One region of the Mesorhizobium sp. M7A.F.Ca.US.002.01.1.1 genome, then DNA from elsewhere that is predicted to be linked to it. Evidence: predicted binding sites of a transcription regulator. Region 1 holds the regulator's gene; the other holds the start of a gene.
The links. Region 1 encodes PhoB, which activates phosphate uptake and scavenging genes when phosphate is short. Its sites were predicted from a motif close to TGTCATNNANCTGTCAT; they were not measured.
Positions count from the first base shown of each region.

Region 2: phnF (phosphonate metabolism transcriptional regulator PhnF) is a predicted target of PhoB. The motif match lies at 2,575-2,591, and genes of this name have one in related genera.

Region 1 covers NZ_RZQE01000027.1:978-8,323, reverse strand. Annotated here, with positions in the region: gene EN932_RS05450 (CHASE domain-containing protein) at 1-642, opposite strand, end outside; gene EN932_RS05445 (ATP-binding cassette domain-containing protein) at 770-1,570, opposite strand; gene EN932_RS05440 (sugar ABC transporter permease) at 1,582-2,934, opposite strand; gene xylF (D-xylose ABC transporter substrate-binding protein) at 3,077-4,117, opposite strand; gene EN932_RS05430 (ROK family protein) at 4,387-5,634, shown strand; gene phoB (phosphate regulon transcriptional regulator PhoB) at 5,651-6,340, opposite strand; gene phoU (phosphate signaling complex protein PhoU) at 6,357-7,064, opposite strand; gene pstB (phosphate ABC transporter ATP-binding protein PstB) at 7,091-7,346, opposite strand, start outside.
Region 2 covers NZ_RZQE01000227.1:1,238-8,583, reverse strand. Annotated here, with positions in the region: gene EN932_RS20930 (ABC transporter permease) at 1-624, shown strand, start outside; gene EN932_RS20925 (zinc-binding alcohol dehydrogenase family protein) at 691-1,710, shown strand; gene phnF (phosphonate metabolism transcriptional regulator PhnF) at 1,788-2,537, opposite strand; gene phnG (phosphonate C-P lyase system protein PhnG) at 2,670-3,131, shown strand; gene phnH (phosphonate C-P lyase system protein PhnH) at 3,131-3,742, shown strand; gene EN932_RS20905 (carbon-phosphorus lyase complex subunit PhnI) at 3,744-4,856, shown strand; gene fosX (FosX/FosE/FosI family fosfomycin resistance hydrolase) at 4,853-5,272, shown strand; gene EN932_RS20895 (hypothetical protein) at 5,269-5,544, shown strand; gene EN932_RS20890 (alpha-D-ribose 1-methylphosphonate 5-phosphate C-P-lyase PhnJ) at 5,550-6,449, shown strand; gene phnK (phosphonate C-P lyase system protein PhnK) at 6,446-7,222, shown strand.

The DNA of each region.
Region 1 (7,346 bases):
GGATCTCGAAGCATTGATGACGTCGGGAGCGGTTTCGACATTGAGCCGCACGAAAACGAAGAAGCCGGTGAACGTCTGCGCGGCGCCCGTGTCCTGGCCTAGCTGCACCAGCCCGCTGGCATGCTGCTGGTCGTCGGACATCGCCTTTTCGATCGCCGCACGCCGCACCGGTTCGCTGAACATGTCGTAGCCGATGCCGGCTTGATTGGATGGATCCAGCGGTTCGAACAGCACGATAGGGGTGCGCCAGGGTTGCGTGGTATCCGGGTAGATTGGATGACTGACGCCATAATCGTGCAGCATGTCGCGTTCGACCGTCGCCTCGTCGCCCGTCTTTGCCAGCCTGAGGAAGCCGATACCGCGCAAGCCGGCGAAATTCTTGTCGACATCGAGCGCGGTGAAGAAGGCCTTGAACTCATTGCGAGAAATATCGCCATTGCGGGCGTCGAACAGGGCCTGCGTCGAGCGCAGCAGCGACAGATGCAGGTCGATGCGGCTCTCGATCCGGTTGAGCGCATCGTCGGCAGTCGCCTCGAACTTGATGCGCGCGGCTTCCTGCGTGGCGAAGTAGGCAAAACCTGCCATCACCATGCTGATCAGCGCGACGGCGATAAAGGCGATGATCGGGAAAAGCTTCTTCAACGGATCGTGCGGTCCCTGAGCAATGTCGGACCTTTATGCGCAAGTCGCCCTGCCAACACAATGCCAAGGCCAAGCCATCCCTACGGCTGGCATATCACGTGTCCGGCAACCGCGATCTGGCTTGATCTCAGGCCGCGATCTTCAGCGCGCCCGGTCCGGGAATGGCGCCTGGCGGGCATTTGCCCAGAATGATCATGCCCAGCACCTCGTCCTGGGTGACATCAGTGGTGCGGGCGGTGCCGACCACCTGGCCGTTCTTCATGACGCAGACCCGGTCGGCAAGCTCGAACACATCGTGGATGTCGTGGCTGATCAGGAAGATGCCGATGCCGTCGGACTTGAGCTGCTTGACCAGTTCGCCGACCTGCGCCGTTTCCTGCGGACCAAGTGCGGCCGTCGGCTCGTCCATGATCAGGATGCGGGCGTTGAACAGGATCGCACGCGCGATCGCCACCGATTGCCGCTGGCCGCCCGACAGCTTGATCACCGGCTCCTTGAAACGCTGGAACCGGGGATTGAGCCGACCCATCACCTTGCGCGCCTCGGCCTCCATGGCAACGTCGTCGAGCGTGCCCCAGGCGGTCATCAACTCGCGGCCGAGGAACAGATTGGCGGCGGCGTCGACATTGTCGGCCAACGCCAGCGTCTGGTAGATCGTCTCGATGCCGTATTTCTTGGCGTCGCGCGGGTTGGAGATCGATGCCTCCTCGCCGTTGACGAAGATCTGGCCCGAATCGCGCTTGTAGGCGCCGGACAGGATCTTGATCAATGTCGACTTGCCGGCGCCATTATGGCCGAGCAGCGCCACGACCTCGCCGGGGAAAAGATCGATCGAGGCGTCGTCGACGGCGCGGATGCCGCCAAACGCGATCGAGATGTTCCTCATGTCGATCAGCGCGGTGGCTGCAGGAGCAGTCTTGTCAGTCATGGCATGCCCTCCTAGACGCGCTTGCGATAGACGGTGTCGAGCCACACGGCGATCACCAGTACGGCGCCGACGACGATGCTCTGCAGCGGCGAGTCGACACCAAGCAGCACCATGCCGGACTGCAGCGACTGCATCAGCAGGGCGCCGAGCATGGCGCCGATGATCGTTCCCGACCCGCCGGCTAGCGATGTGCCACCGATCACGGCGGCTGCAATGACGAGCAGCTCGTCGAGCGTTCCAAGCACGTTGGTGGCCGAATTCTGCCGGGCCGAGGAGATCGCCGCGGCAATCGTGGCCAGCACGCCCATGATCATGAACACCTTCATGGTGATCCAGCGCGTGTTGATGCCGGCGAGATTGGCCGCCTCGGGATTGCCGCCGATGGCGAAGACATAGCGGCCGAAACGGGTGCGGTTGGTGATGAAGGTCATGACCAGCCCGACGGCGACCGCCATCAGCACCGGTATGGCGATACCGTGGGCGATGAACAGGCCGCCTTCGGGAACGGTGATGTTGTTGGCGGCCGCATATCTGTTCACGATGCCGATCGGCCAGGGGTAGGAGTTGGCGAGCCAGACCGCACCCATGATGGCGCCGCAGGTGACGACACCGAGCAGCGCCTCGGCCCAGATCGGACGTAGCGGAAAACGGAAACGCTTGCGCTGCACCCGCCCGTTGAACAGCCCAAACACCACGGCGAGGCAGGCGACGATCCCGACAACCCAGCTCCAGGTTGCGCCGATCGATCCCGCCGGCCCGCCGCCCATCAGCTGAAAGGTGGCGTTAAGCGGCGCCACGGTCTGGCCTGATGTGACCCACCAGGCAGCACCGCGCCAGACCAGCAGGCCGCCCAGCGTCACGATAAAGGCGGGCACTTCGAGATAGGCGATGACGAAGCCTTGAAAGGCGCCGATCAACAGGCCGAGCGCCAGGCCGATGACCAGCGCCAGGACCCAGATCCACGGATTGCCGAGTTCGAGCCCGACAAAACGCACCAGGAAATGCACCTGGGCAAATCCCATCACCATGCCGATCAGGCCCTCGGCGGAACCGACCGACAGGTCGATGTTGCGCATGACGATGACCAGCACCATGCCGCAGGCCATGATGGCGACCGCGGATGTCTGCACCGACAGGTTCCACAGATTGCGCGGCGTGAGAAAGGTGCGGCTGTCGAAATCGAGCGGGTTGACGCCGAGGCGCAGGCTGGAAATGACATGCAGCCCAATCCAGATGACCAGCAGCGCGCCGATCATGCCGAGCATCCGGGTGTCGATCTCGGTCGCCTTCAGGAACCGGGCGACGGCGCCGAGTTCCGACGCGCGCGCCGTATCGGCCTGCGGGTTGGACGTCGTGTCGGTCATGATTTCCTCCCACCGGCTGGCCGTCTGACGCGCATGCCGGAGCCCAGCCTAGAAGCTATCCGCATGATGCGGAAACACAATTCTTTGAGAAAACGCCGCGGCTTTTGGGCCGCGGCGTTCAGATATTTCGAAGTGGTCCGGATCAGTTACAGGCCGCGACGGTGCCGGCAGCGACACCCGCGCAGACTTCGTCCTTCTTGATCCAGCCAGCGTCGATGACGACGTTGAGATTGTCCTTGGTGATGGCAACCGGAGTCAGGAACAGCGACTTGACGGTGTTGCCGCCCGGCGTCGTGAAGTCCTTGGCGCCGGCGATGTCGCTCGTCTTCTTGCCGTCGGCCAGTTGCGAGGCGATCTCGGCGGCATTCTTGCCGAGCTCGCGCGCGTCCTTCCACACCGACACGGTTTGCGTGCCCAGGGCGATGCGGTTCAGCGCGGCGTGGTCGCCGTCCTGCCCCGAGACCGGCACGGTGCCGGCCAAGCCTTGAGCCGTCAGCGCCGCGACGACGCCACCGGCAGTGCCGTCATTGGCCGCGACCACCGCGTCGACCTTGTTGTCGTTGGCGGTCAGGAACTGTTCCATGTTCTTCTGGGCGTTGGCGGGCAGCCAGCCATCCGTGTAGGCTTCGCCGACATTCTTGATCTTGCCGCTGTCAATGGCTTCCTTGAGCACTTCCATCGAGCCCGAGAACAGGAAGTCGGCATTGGGATCGGCACCGGAGCCCTTGATGAAGACGTAGTTGCCTTCCGGCTTGACCTTGAACACTTCGCGGGCCTGCATGCGGCCGACTTCCTTGTTGTCGAAGGTCAGATAGAAAACGTCCTTGTTCTCGATCAACCGGTCATAGCCGACGACCGGAATGCCTTCGTCCAGCGCCTTCTGCACGGCCGGGCCGATGGCCGAAGCATCCTGCGCCAGGATGATCAGGGAATTGGCGCCCTGCGAGATCAGGCTTTCGACGTCGGTAAGCTGCTTGCCGGGATTGGACTGCGCATCGGCGGAGATGTACTTGTCGCCGGCGGCCTCGATCGCCGTCTTCATGGCGGCCTCGTCGGTCTTCCAGCGTTCCTCCTGGAAATTGGACCACGAAACGCCGACGACCTTGTCCTTCGCCTGCGCGACAGACGCGAGCGTCAGCGACATGGCGGCACCCGCCAGGATGGCGGCTGTGAATCTTTTCATATTATCCTCCCTGCGCCGCGTATGGCGCGACCAAACTGGCCCGAGGGCCGGCACAGAGGCCCTATTTTTTCGAGCCTCGAAAAAATACTGGGCCAACGCCCGAACGCTGTCAACATCGATTCTGATGGATTTTGATGTCGTCTCGAATTTTTTTCGGGCCTCGGAATAAATAAATGACACGGCGCGCGGCTTCTGCCAGTATTTGACCGCGTCACCGACAGCGTTCCAGGGCAGGAAGAACCGCGGCGACCGGGAGGATATGAAAGAGCATGTCGGTCGGAATCCGCCACGACGATTTGCGCCGCCGCAACCGCGCGATGGTGATCGCCGCGGTGCGCCGCGCCGGACAGCCGTCGCGCACCGAGATCGCCGCAACCACAAGCCTCAGCCATTCGACGATCTCGGCGATCTCATCCGACCTGATCGTCGAAGGCATCCTGACCGAAAGCAAGCCGAGCGAGGCCGGCTCGCTCAAACGCGGCCGTCCGCAGGTCGGCCTCAGCCTCAATCCGGAAGCGGCCGCGGTAATGACCGTGGTGCTGTCGCTGAACTTCCTCTCGGTCGCCGTCATCGACTATGCCGGCCAGGTAATATCCGAGGAACAGCGTCGGCTCGACACGCTGACGATGTCGCGCGACTCGCTGATCGGTGAGTGCACGGCAATCGTGCGGCGCCGCCTGGAAGATCCCGACCTGGACGTGCGCAGCATCGCTCGTATCGCGCTGGCCGTCCAGGGCATCACCGACACCCGTGCCCGCGCCATGCTGTGGTCGCCGATCACGCCGCACACCGACATCGCCTTCGCCGACATATTCGAAGAGGAGTTCGGCGTCCCCGCCATTATGGAGAACGACTGCAACATGATGGCGGTGGCGCTGCGCTGGCGCGATCCCGATCGTTACCGCGACGATTTCATCGCTATCCTTTTGTCGCACGGCATCGGCATGGGGCTGGTGCTGAAGGGCGAATTGTTCACCGGCACCCATTCCTCGGGCGGCGAATTCGGCCACATGATTCATCGGCCGAACGGGGCGCTGTGTCGCTGCGGACGGCGCGGCTGCGTCGAAGCCTATGCCGGCAATTATGCCATCTGGCGCAACGCGCGGCAGATGGGCGAGGATGCAGAACCCGTCGCCGATGTCAGCGACGCCGACATGCGCGCCCTGGCTGCCGCCGCCCGCGAGAGGGACGGACCGGAGCGGGAAGCCTACCGCAAGGCTGGCGAAGCGCTCGGCTACGGCCTCGGCAGCCTGTTCGCGCTGATCGATCCGGCCCCCGTCGCCATGGTCGGCGTCAGCGCCGCCGCCTTCGACCTGATCGAGCCGGCATTGCGGCAAGCGATTGCCCAGACCGCCGGCGGCCAGCATTCCAAGTCGATTTCCTTCGACACCGAGCCGAACGAACTGCCGCTGATCCGCGAAGGCTGCGCCATGCGGGCGCTGATCTTCGTCGATCAGGAGATTTTTGCGCCGGGCGTGCAGGCGAGATCCGGTCTCGGCGGCAAGAACGTGGCGTGAGTTCAAACGAGGGAGTTCAGTCCTCGCGAATGGCGTAACCCGCCCCACGGATGGTGCGGATGACATCGGGCATACGGCCGTTGTTGACCGCCTTGCGCAGCCGGCCGACATGCACATCGACCGTGCGTTCGTCGATGTAGATCGTCTCGCCCCAGACATTGTCGAGCAGTTGGCTGCGCGAGAACACGCGGCCTGGATGGCGCATCATGAATTCAAGCAGGCGGAATTCCGTCGGCCCGAGCCGGATTTCGCTCTTCTTGCGATAGACACGGTGCGATTCGCGATCGAGCACGATATCGCCGACCTTGAGCACGCTGGACAGCACTTCCGGCTTGGCCCGGCGCAGCAGCGCCTTGACCCTGGCCATGAACTCCGGCGTCGAGAAAGGCTTGACCAGATAGTCGTCGGCACCGGTCGAGAGGCCGCGCACGCGGTCGCTTTCCTCGCCTCGCGCGGTCAGCATGATGATCGGCAGCCGCTCGGTCTCGGGACGCATCCTTAGCCGGCGGCAGAGTTCGATACCGGAAACCGCAGGCACCATCCAGTCGAGCACCAGAAGGTCTGGAACGTTCTCCTGCAGCCGGATTTCGGCCTCGTCGCCGCGCGTCACCACCTCGACCTGGTAACCTTCGGATTCGAGATTGTAGCGGAGCAGCACGCCTAGCGGCTCCTCATCCTCCACCACCATGATGCGTGGCGCGATCATCGGCTGGTCACCCCTGTCATGCCGCTGGCGCGGACATTGCCGTCTCGTCCTGCTTCGGACGATTGGCTGGCAACTGCGTGCCGGTCAAAACATAATAGGCATTTTCGGCGATGTTGGTCACGTGGTCGCCGATCCGCTCGAGGTTCTTGGCGCAAAACAACAGGTGCGTGCACGCCGTGATGTTGCGCGGATCTTCCATCATGTAGGTCAGCAGTTCGCGGAACACCGATGTGTATTTGACGTCGATGCGTTCATCATTGTTTCTGAGCGTGGCAAGCGCTGCCGCGTCAGCGGCGGCATACTCGTCGACGACCCCCTGCACCTGGATCAGCACCAGCTGCGCCATCGCGTCGATCGAATGCGAAAGGTCGTGCGGCGTGACGCTCAGCCCGACAGTGCCGACGCGCTTGGCGATGTTCTTGGCAAGGTCACCGATGCGCTCGAGGTCGCCGGCCATGCGGATCGAACCGACTACCGCACGCAGATCGTTGGCCATTGGCTGGCGCTTGGCGATCAGCGTGATAGCACGATCGTCCAGCTCGCGCTGGCGTGCATCCATGATGGCGTCGTCGGAAACCACCCGCTGCGCCAGCGCATTGTCCGAATTGAGCAAAGCCCTGGTCGAGCCACCGACCATCGAGCGGGCGAGATCGCCCATGTCGCGGATCAGCTGGCTGATCTGCTCCAGATCCTCATCGAAAGATGCGACGGTATGTTCACCCATGATCTTCGTCCCTCATATGCCAGAGATCAGCCGAACCGGCCGGTGATGTAGTCCTGGGTGCGTTTGTCGTCGGGGGTGGTGAACATCTTGTCGGTGGCGCCCTCCTCGACCAGATAGCCAAGATGAAACATCGCGGTGCGCTGCGACACGCGCGCTGCCTGCTGCATCGAATGGGTGACGATGACGATCGTATAGTTCTGACGCAGTTCGTCGATAAGTTCCTCGACGCGAGCGGTGGCGATCGGGTCGAGCGCCGAACACGGTTCGTCCATCAGGATCACC
Region 2 (7,346 bases), on a different contig from region 1:
TTCCACGGCTTCGGTATCGTCAAGATGGGCCTGCCGCCCTTCATCATCACGCTGGCGACGTTGACCTCGCTGCGCGGCATCGGCCTTTTGATGACCAACGGCAATTCGATCAACATCAACAGCGACACCTTCACCGCCTTCTCGCGCAATTCCTTCATCGGCATCCCCAACCTGTTCTGGATGGTGATCCTGGTCGGCATTCCGGCCTATATCTTCCTGCACCACAGCCGCTGGGGCAGATACCTGTTTTCGGTCGGCTCCAACGCCGAGGCCTCGCGCCTGTCCGGCGTCAATGTCCAGCGCACCATCTACATGGCCTACACGCTGTCGGGCCTGTGCGCCGCCTTCGTCGGCGTGCTGCTGGCCGCCCGCATCGGCATCGGCAACCCGACGCAGGCCGAGGGCTGGGAACTGCAGGCGATCGCGTCGTCGGTCATCGGCGGCACCTCGCTGTTCGGCGCTGTCGGCTCGGTGCATGGGCCGCTGCTCGGCGCCTTCATCCTGGCCACCATCAACAACGGCGCCAACCTGCTCAACGTCAATTCGTTCTGGCAGCGCATCATCACCGGCGCGCTGATCATCATCATCGTCTACTTCGACGGCCTGCGCCGCCGCGGCAAGTAGCGACCCCGCAATCAACCGCCGGTCCGCCACACCAACGGGCCGGCGATTTCATGACTGGATTAGCGCATGAAAGCCGTCCTCTGCCGTTCGCCCGGCGATCTTGTCCTTGAAGACCGGCCCGCACCCGAGACACCGCCTCCCGGCTGGGCGCTGGTGGCGGTCAGCCATGTCGGCATCTGCGGCACCGACTACCACATTTTCGAGGGCAAGCACCCGTTCCTCGCCTATCCCCGCATCATGGGTCATGAGGTCTCGGGTACCGTGATGGAGACCGGCGAAGGCGTCGAACTGGCCATTGGTGAGCCCGTCGTCGTCAACCCCTATCTTTCCTGCGGCAAGTGCATCGCCTGCCGGCACGGCAAGCCCAATTGCTGTGTCAGGATCGAGGTGCTTGGCGTGCATCGCGACGGCGCCATGTGCGAACGCATCCTGGTGCCGGCGCAAAATCTCTATCCGGCCAACGGCCTTTCGCTGGCCGACGCCGCTGCCGTCGAGTTCCTGGCCATCGGCGCGCATGCCGTGCGGCGCGCCCGCGCCGACCCCGGCGCCCACACGCTGGTCATCGGCGCCGGCCCGATCGGGCTCGGCACCGCCATCTTCGCCCGCATCGCCGGGCTCGACGTGACGCTGCTCGACATGAGCAGTGAAAGGCTCGCCTTCGCTGGAAACGAGCTTGGTTTCCAGACCCTAGACGGCTCGCGCGGCGCGGTGCCCGATCTGATCAGGGAAGCGACATCAGGCGAAGGCTTCGATGTGGTCTTCGACGCCACCGGCAACACCCAGTCGGTGCAGTCGGCCTTCGCCCATGTCGCGCATGGCGGAACGCTGGTGCTGGTCTCCGTCGTCAAGGACGACATCAGCTTTTCCGATCCGGAATTCCACAAGCGCGAGATGACGCTGATCGGCAGCCGCAACGCGCTGCGCGCCGACTTCGACCATGTCGCCGCCTCGATCCGCAACGGGGCCGTACCACTGGCCAAGCTCGTCACACACCGCACCACACTCGCCGCCACGCCGCGCGATCTGGCTCGTTGGGCGCATGAGAAATCCGGCCTGATCAAGGCTGTGATCGAGGTGGGGTTATAACATGGCAGGCGGCGAAGCCGGTCCTCAAATGCGCCGCCGCTGGCAAGTGAATGCGGCCGAGCTGGGCCGGGCACTCCCTACAGCGCCGACAGCTTCAGCTCCACCCGTTCGGCCGGAAAGCGCGACTCGGAAAACTGGATCGGCTGGCCGTCCGGCGTGACGTTGACGGCAACCGTGACCAGCACGATGGCGCCCGGCTGCAGGTCGAGGTCGGCAAGGTCCGCCGCATCGGCATGGCGCGCCGACAGCACGGTCGATTGCCTGAGATAGTCGTCTATGCCGAACCGCGCCAGCGATGCGGTGATCGAGCCTGTTTCCGCCATCGCGGCATCGATGCCGGCAAAGCGCCGGGCCTCGAACCAGCCGGCAGCGCGCGACACCGGCCGTCCGTCGGCTTCGCCGCGCGTTTCCAACCGGATCACATCGGCTCCCTTGGGAAGACCCAGTCCCTCGCCGACGCGCTGGCTGGCCGGCTCGACCGACGAGGCGAGCAGGACGATGTGCCGTTCCGTCGTTTGCCCTTGCAGCCCTGTCGAAAAACGTGTGCGCGCCCCGATCGGATAGGACAGCCGCTTGCGCGACAGTACGAAGGTGCCGCGCCCCTGCTCGGCCCGCAGCACGCCTTCCCTTACAAGGGCTGATATGGCGTTGCGCACCGTGTGACGGTTGACGCCATAGCGTTCTGCCAGCGCCACCTCCGGCGGCAGCGCTGCATTCTCCGTGAAATCGCCGATGGCGATCGCATGCAGGATCTTGTCGGCGATCTGCCGCCACAGCGAAACGCCACTGCGCCGCTCGATGCTGTCCGCTAACAGCCGCCCGACCATCATTGCCCCAACCTTCCAGCGCCCAGTCTTCTATCGCTGTCATCCACCCGTCATGGACACGCGTTAGATAATAGATATAATTTGTATAGTTGTCTACATCAATAGACAAATTAACAAAGAGGAATGCTGCTGATGCGAGGACAGGAAGCCCGCGACCAGGCCGAGCGCAAAGCCGCCATGGCAACCCTTACGCAATCCAGCGGCGATGACATCGTACGGCTCTGGAATGAGGCCGGACTGCCTTCGGACGCCGAGCTGTTGCGCGGCCCCGAAACCGGCCTTGTCACCCTGCGCGGCCGCATCGGCGGCGGCGGCGCCCCTTTCAATGTCGGCGAGGCGACCGTCACCCGCGCCACGGTCAGGCTACCCACCGGACAGGTCGGCCATTGCTATGCGCTTGGCCGCGACAAGCAGAAGGCGAAGCTGGCGGCTATCGCCGACGCCCTATGGCAGGACCCTGCCCGCCGCAATGAGGTCGAGACCGGACTGATAGCGCCTCTGCGGTCGGCTCTGACCTTGGCGCACGAAAAACGCCGCGCCGAGACGGCGGCAACGAAGGTCGATTTCTTCACCATGGTTCGCGGAGAAGACTGATGGACATTGCAGCGCAATCGATCGAGGGCGGGTTCGCCGATCCGGTCTTCAACGCCCAGACCGTGTTCCGCGCCGTGATGGACGCAATGGCTCGGCCGGGCAGCGTGCAACCGCTGCCGGCCTTCGCCCGCCCGCCGGTGCCGCTCTCGGCTACCGCCGGCGCCATCGCACTGGCGCTGTGCGACAATGACACGCCGCTCTGGCTCGACCCGGCTTTGCAGGCCTCCACCGCGATCAGATCGTGGCTTGGGTTCCATACCGGCGCGCCATTGGCCAACACACCGGCCGATGCGCATTTCGCCTTGATCGCAGCACCTGCCGAGATGATGGCGCTCGATGGCTTTTCGCAGGGCACGCAGGATTATCCCGACCGCTCGACCACGCTGATCCTGCAGGTCAGCGATCTGGTCTCCGGCACGCCGCTATTGCTCGAAGGTCCCGGCATCGAAACCAGCGCCACGATCGCGCCGGCGCAGATGCCACGCCATTTCGTCGAGCAGTGGAAGCAGAATATCAAGCGCTTTCCGCGCGGCGTCGACATCATCCTCGCCACATCAGGCGGCATCGCCTGCCTACCGCGCACGACGCGCATCAAGACGATGGAGGCGTAAGATGTATGTCGCGGTAAAAGGTGGCGAAGCGGCAATCGCCAACGCCCACAGCCTGCTGGCCGACCGCCGGCGTGGCGACCGTTCGGTGCCCGCCCTTCGTCTCGACCAGATCGTCGAGCAGCTGGCGCTCGGCGTCGACCGGGTGATGAGCGAAGGCTCGCTCTATGATCGTGAACTGGCCGCGCTCGCCATCGTCCAGGCGCGCGGCGACATGATCGAGGCGATCTTCCTGGTGCGCGCCTACCGCACCACGCTGCCGCGCTTCGGCTACTCCAGGCCCATCGACACCGCCAACATGCTGGTCGAGCGGCGCGTCTCGGCGACCTACAAGGACCTGCCCGGCGGCCAGTTGCTCGGACCGACCTTCGACTACACCCACCGGCTGCTCGATCCCGAGCTTGCCGCCGGCGCCGATGTCGCCGAGCCCTTGCTGCGCGACACGGAAGCGCAAGCCATGCCGCGCGTCTCGGCGATCCTCGCCCGCGAAGGCTTGATCGAACCGGATGGCGACATGCCGCAGGACCATGTCCCCGGCGACATCACCCGCGAGCCGCTCGAATTCCCGATGGCGCGCGACATCCGCCTGCAGGCGCTGTCACGCGGCGATGAAGGGTTCCTGCTGGCGCTCGGCTATTCCACCCAGCGCGGCTATGCCCGCAACCACCCCTTCGTCGGCGAGATCCGCATCGGCGAAGTCGAGTTGGAGCTCGACGTGCCCGAACTGCCCTTCGCGGTGCCGCTCGGCACTGTCCGCGTCACCGAATGCCAGATGGTCAACCAGTTCAAAGGCTCGGCCAAGGCGCCGCCGCAATTCACCCGCGGCTACGGCCTGGTCTTCGGCCAGAGCGAACGCAAGGCGATGGCCGTGGCACTCTGCGACCGGGCGCTGCGCGCGAAAGAGCTCGGCGAGGATGTCGTCGCCGCGGCCCAGGACGAGGAGTTCGTCATCTCGCACTCCGACAATGTCCAGGCGACCGGCTTCGTCGAGCATCTGAAGCTGCCGCACTATGTCGACTTCCAGGCAGAACTCGATCTCGTACGCCGCATGCGCACCGAATATGACGCGCGCGAAAACCCCGTGAAGGTCGAAGAGAAGCGGGAGGCCGCGGAATGATCGAGGGCCTTTCCCACATGACCTTCATCGTCCGCGATCTCGAGCGGATGACCGAAATCCTCGAGGGCGTATTCGACGCGCGCGAAGTCTATGCCAGCGACGCCAGGCAGTTCTCGCTGTCGCGCGAAAAATTCTTCCTGATCGGTGACATCTGGGTCGCCATCATGGAGGGCGAACCCTTGCCGGAGCGCAGCTACAACCACATCGCCTTCAAGATCGATGACGCCGATTTCGACCGCTATGCCGAGCGCATCGGCAGGCTCGGCCTCGACATGCGCCCGCCGCGCCCGCGCGTCGAGGGTGAAGGCCGCTCGATCTATTTCTACGACGAAGACAACCACATGTTCGAACTGCACACCGGCACGCTCAATGAGCGGCTGGCGCGCTATGCCAGGGGATTGGAGGCTGCGGAATGAATTTAGTGCCCGACGCCACCATGGCCGCCACCATCGTGGGAATGACCGCCATAGCCGTCATACCCGGAGTAATCACCATTCCCGACGCCCACGGACTCACCTTGAGAGCCTTCTTTGGGGCCGGGCAAAATCATGCGCCGAAGGAAGAAGAGAACGACGCCGGCGAACACCACCAACAGAATTCCGAGATGCATCCATCCGGTCGAGTTTATCTGAATTCGCCCCTGTATCCGCGTCCTGGACGCCAATTCGATAGCACAATGTGGATGTGATCGCCATGACCGACATCGCCACCTACAACTTCGCCTATCTCGACGAGCAGACCAAAAGGATGATCCGCCGGGCGATCCTCAAGGGCATCGCCATTCCCGGCTACCAGGTGCCGTTCGCTTCGCGCGAAATGCCGATGCCCTACGGCTGGGGCACCGGCGGTGTCCAGGTCACCGCTTCGATCATCGGCCCGGACGATGTGCTGAAGGTCATCGACCAGGGCGCCGACGACACCACCAATGCGGTGTCGATCCGCGCCTTCTTCAAGAAAGTCGCCAATGTCGCGGTGACGACCGACACTGCCAGCGCCACCATCATCCAGACCCGTCACCGCATTCCCGAGCATCCGCTGACGGCGGCCCAGGTGCTGGTCTACCAGGTGCCGATCCCCGAACCCCTGCGCTTCCTCGAGCCGCGCGAGACCGAAACGCGCAAAATGCACGCGCTGGAGGAATATGGCCTCATGCACGTCAAGCTCTACGAGGACATCGCCAAGCACGGCCGCATCGCCACCACCTATGCCTATCCGGTCAAGGTCGAGGGCCGCTATGTGATGGACCCCTCGCCGACGCCGAAATTCGACAATCCCAAGATGCACCGCTCGCCGGCCCTGCAGCTGTTTGGCGCCGGCCGCGAAAAGCGCATCTACGCGGTGCCGCCTTTCACCGAAGTGGTCAGCCTCGACTTCGAGGATCATCCGTTCGAGGTCCAGACCTTCGACCAGCCCTGCGCGCTGTGCGCGGCCGAGAACGTCTATCTCGACGAAGTCATCCTCGACGACCATGGCGGCCACATGTTCGTCTGCTCCGACACGGACCATTGCGAGAAGCGGCGAGCGGACGGCTATCGCGGCCATCTTGCCCCGGAAAACCATCTTGCCTCGGGAACAAGGGAGCCGGCGCAATGACCGACGAACCGCTGCTGCGTGTCGCAGCACTTTCTAAATTCTACGGTTCGCGCGTCGGCTGCGACAACGTCTCCTTCGACCTGTGGCCGGGCGAAGTCCTGGCTGTCGTCGGCGAATCCGGCTCCGGCAAGACGACGCTGCTCAACTGCCTGTCAACGCGGCTGCTGCCGAGCTCCGGCTCCGCCAGCTACCGCATGCGCGACGGCCAGTTCCGCGAGCTCTACCGCATGAGCGAGGCCGAGCGCCGCTTCCTGATGCGCACCGACTGGGGATTTGTCCATCAGAACCCCGCCGACGGTCTGCGCATGACGGTGTCGGCGGGCGCCAATGTCGGTGAGCGGCTGATGGCGGTCGGCGACCGTCACTACGGCAGGATCCGCGCCACCGCCGTCGACTGGCTGTCGCGTGTCGAGATCGACGAGGACCGCATCGACGACGAGCCCCGGGCCTTTTCCGGCGGCATGCGCCAGCGCCTGCAGATTGCCCGCAACCTCGTCACCGGGCCGCGGCTGGTGTTCATGGATGAGCCAACAGGCGGCCTCGATGTCTCGGTGCAAGCCCGCCTGCTCGACCTGCTGCGTGGTCTGGTCACCGATCTCGGTCTGGCGGCCATCGTCGTCACCCACGACCTTGCCGTGGCGCGGCTCTTGTCGCAGCGCATGATGGTGATGAAGGACGGCCGCGTCGTCGAAAGCGGCCTCACCGACCGCGTGCTCGACGATCCCCGCGCGCCCTACACGCAATTGCTTGTTTCCTCGATTTTGCAGGTTTGACGATGGCGCCAAGGCACCCCCCTCTGGCCTGCCGGCCATCTCCCCCTCAAGGGGGGAGATTGGCTATCGTCCTCGGTTTCGCCACTCTCCAATGTTGCAGAACAAGCGCAACGAGAAAGCTGCC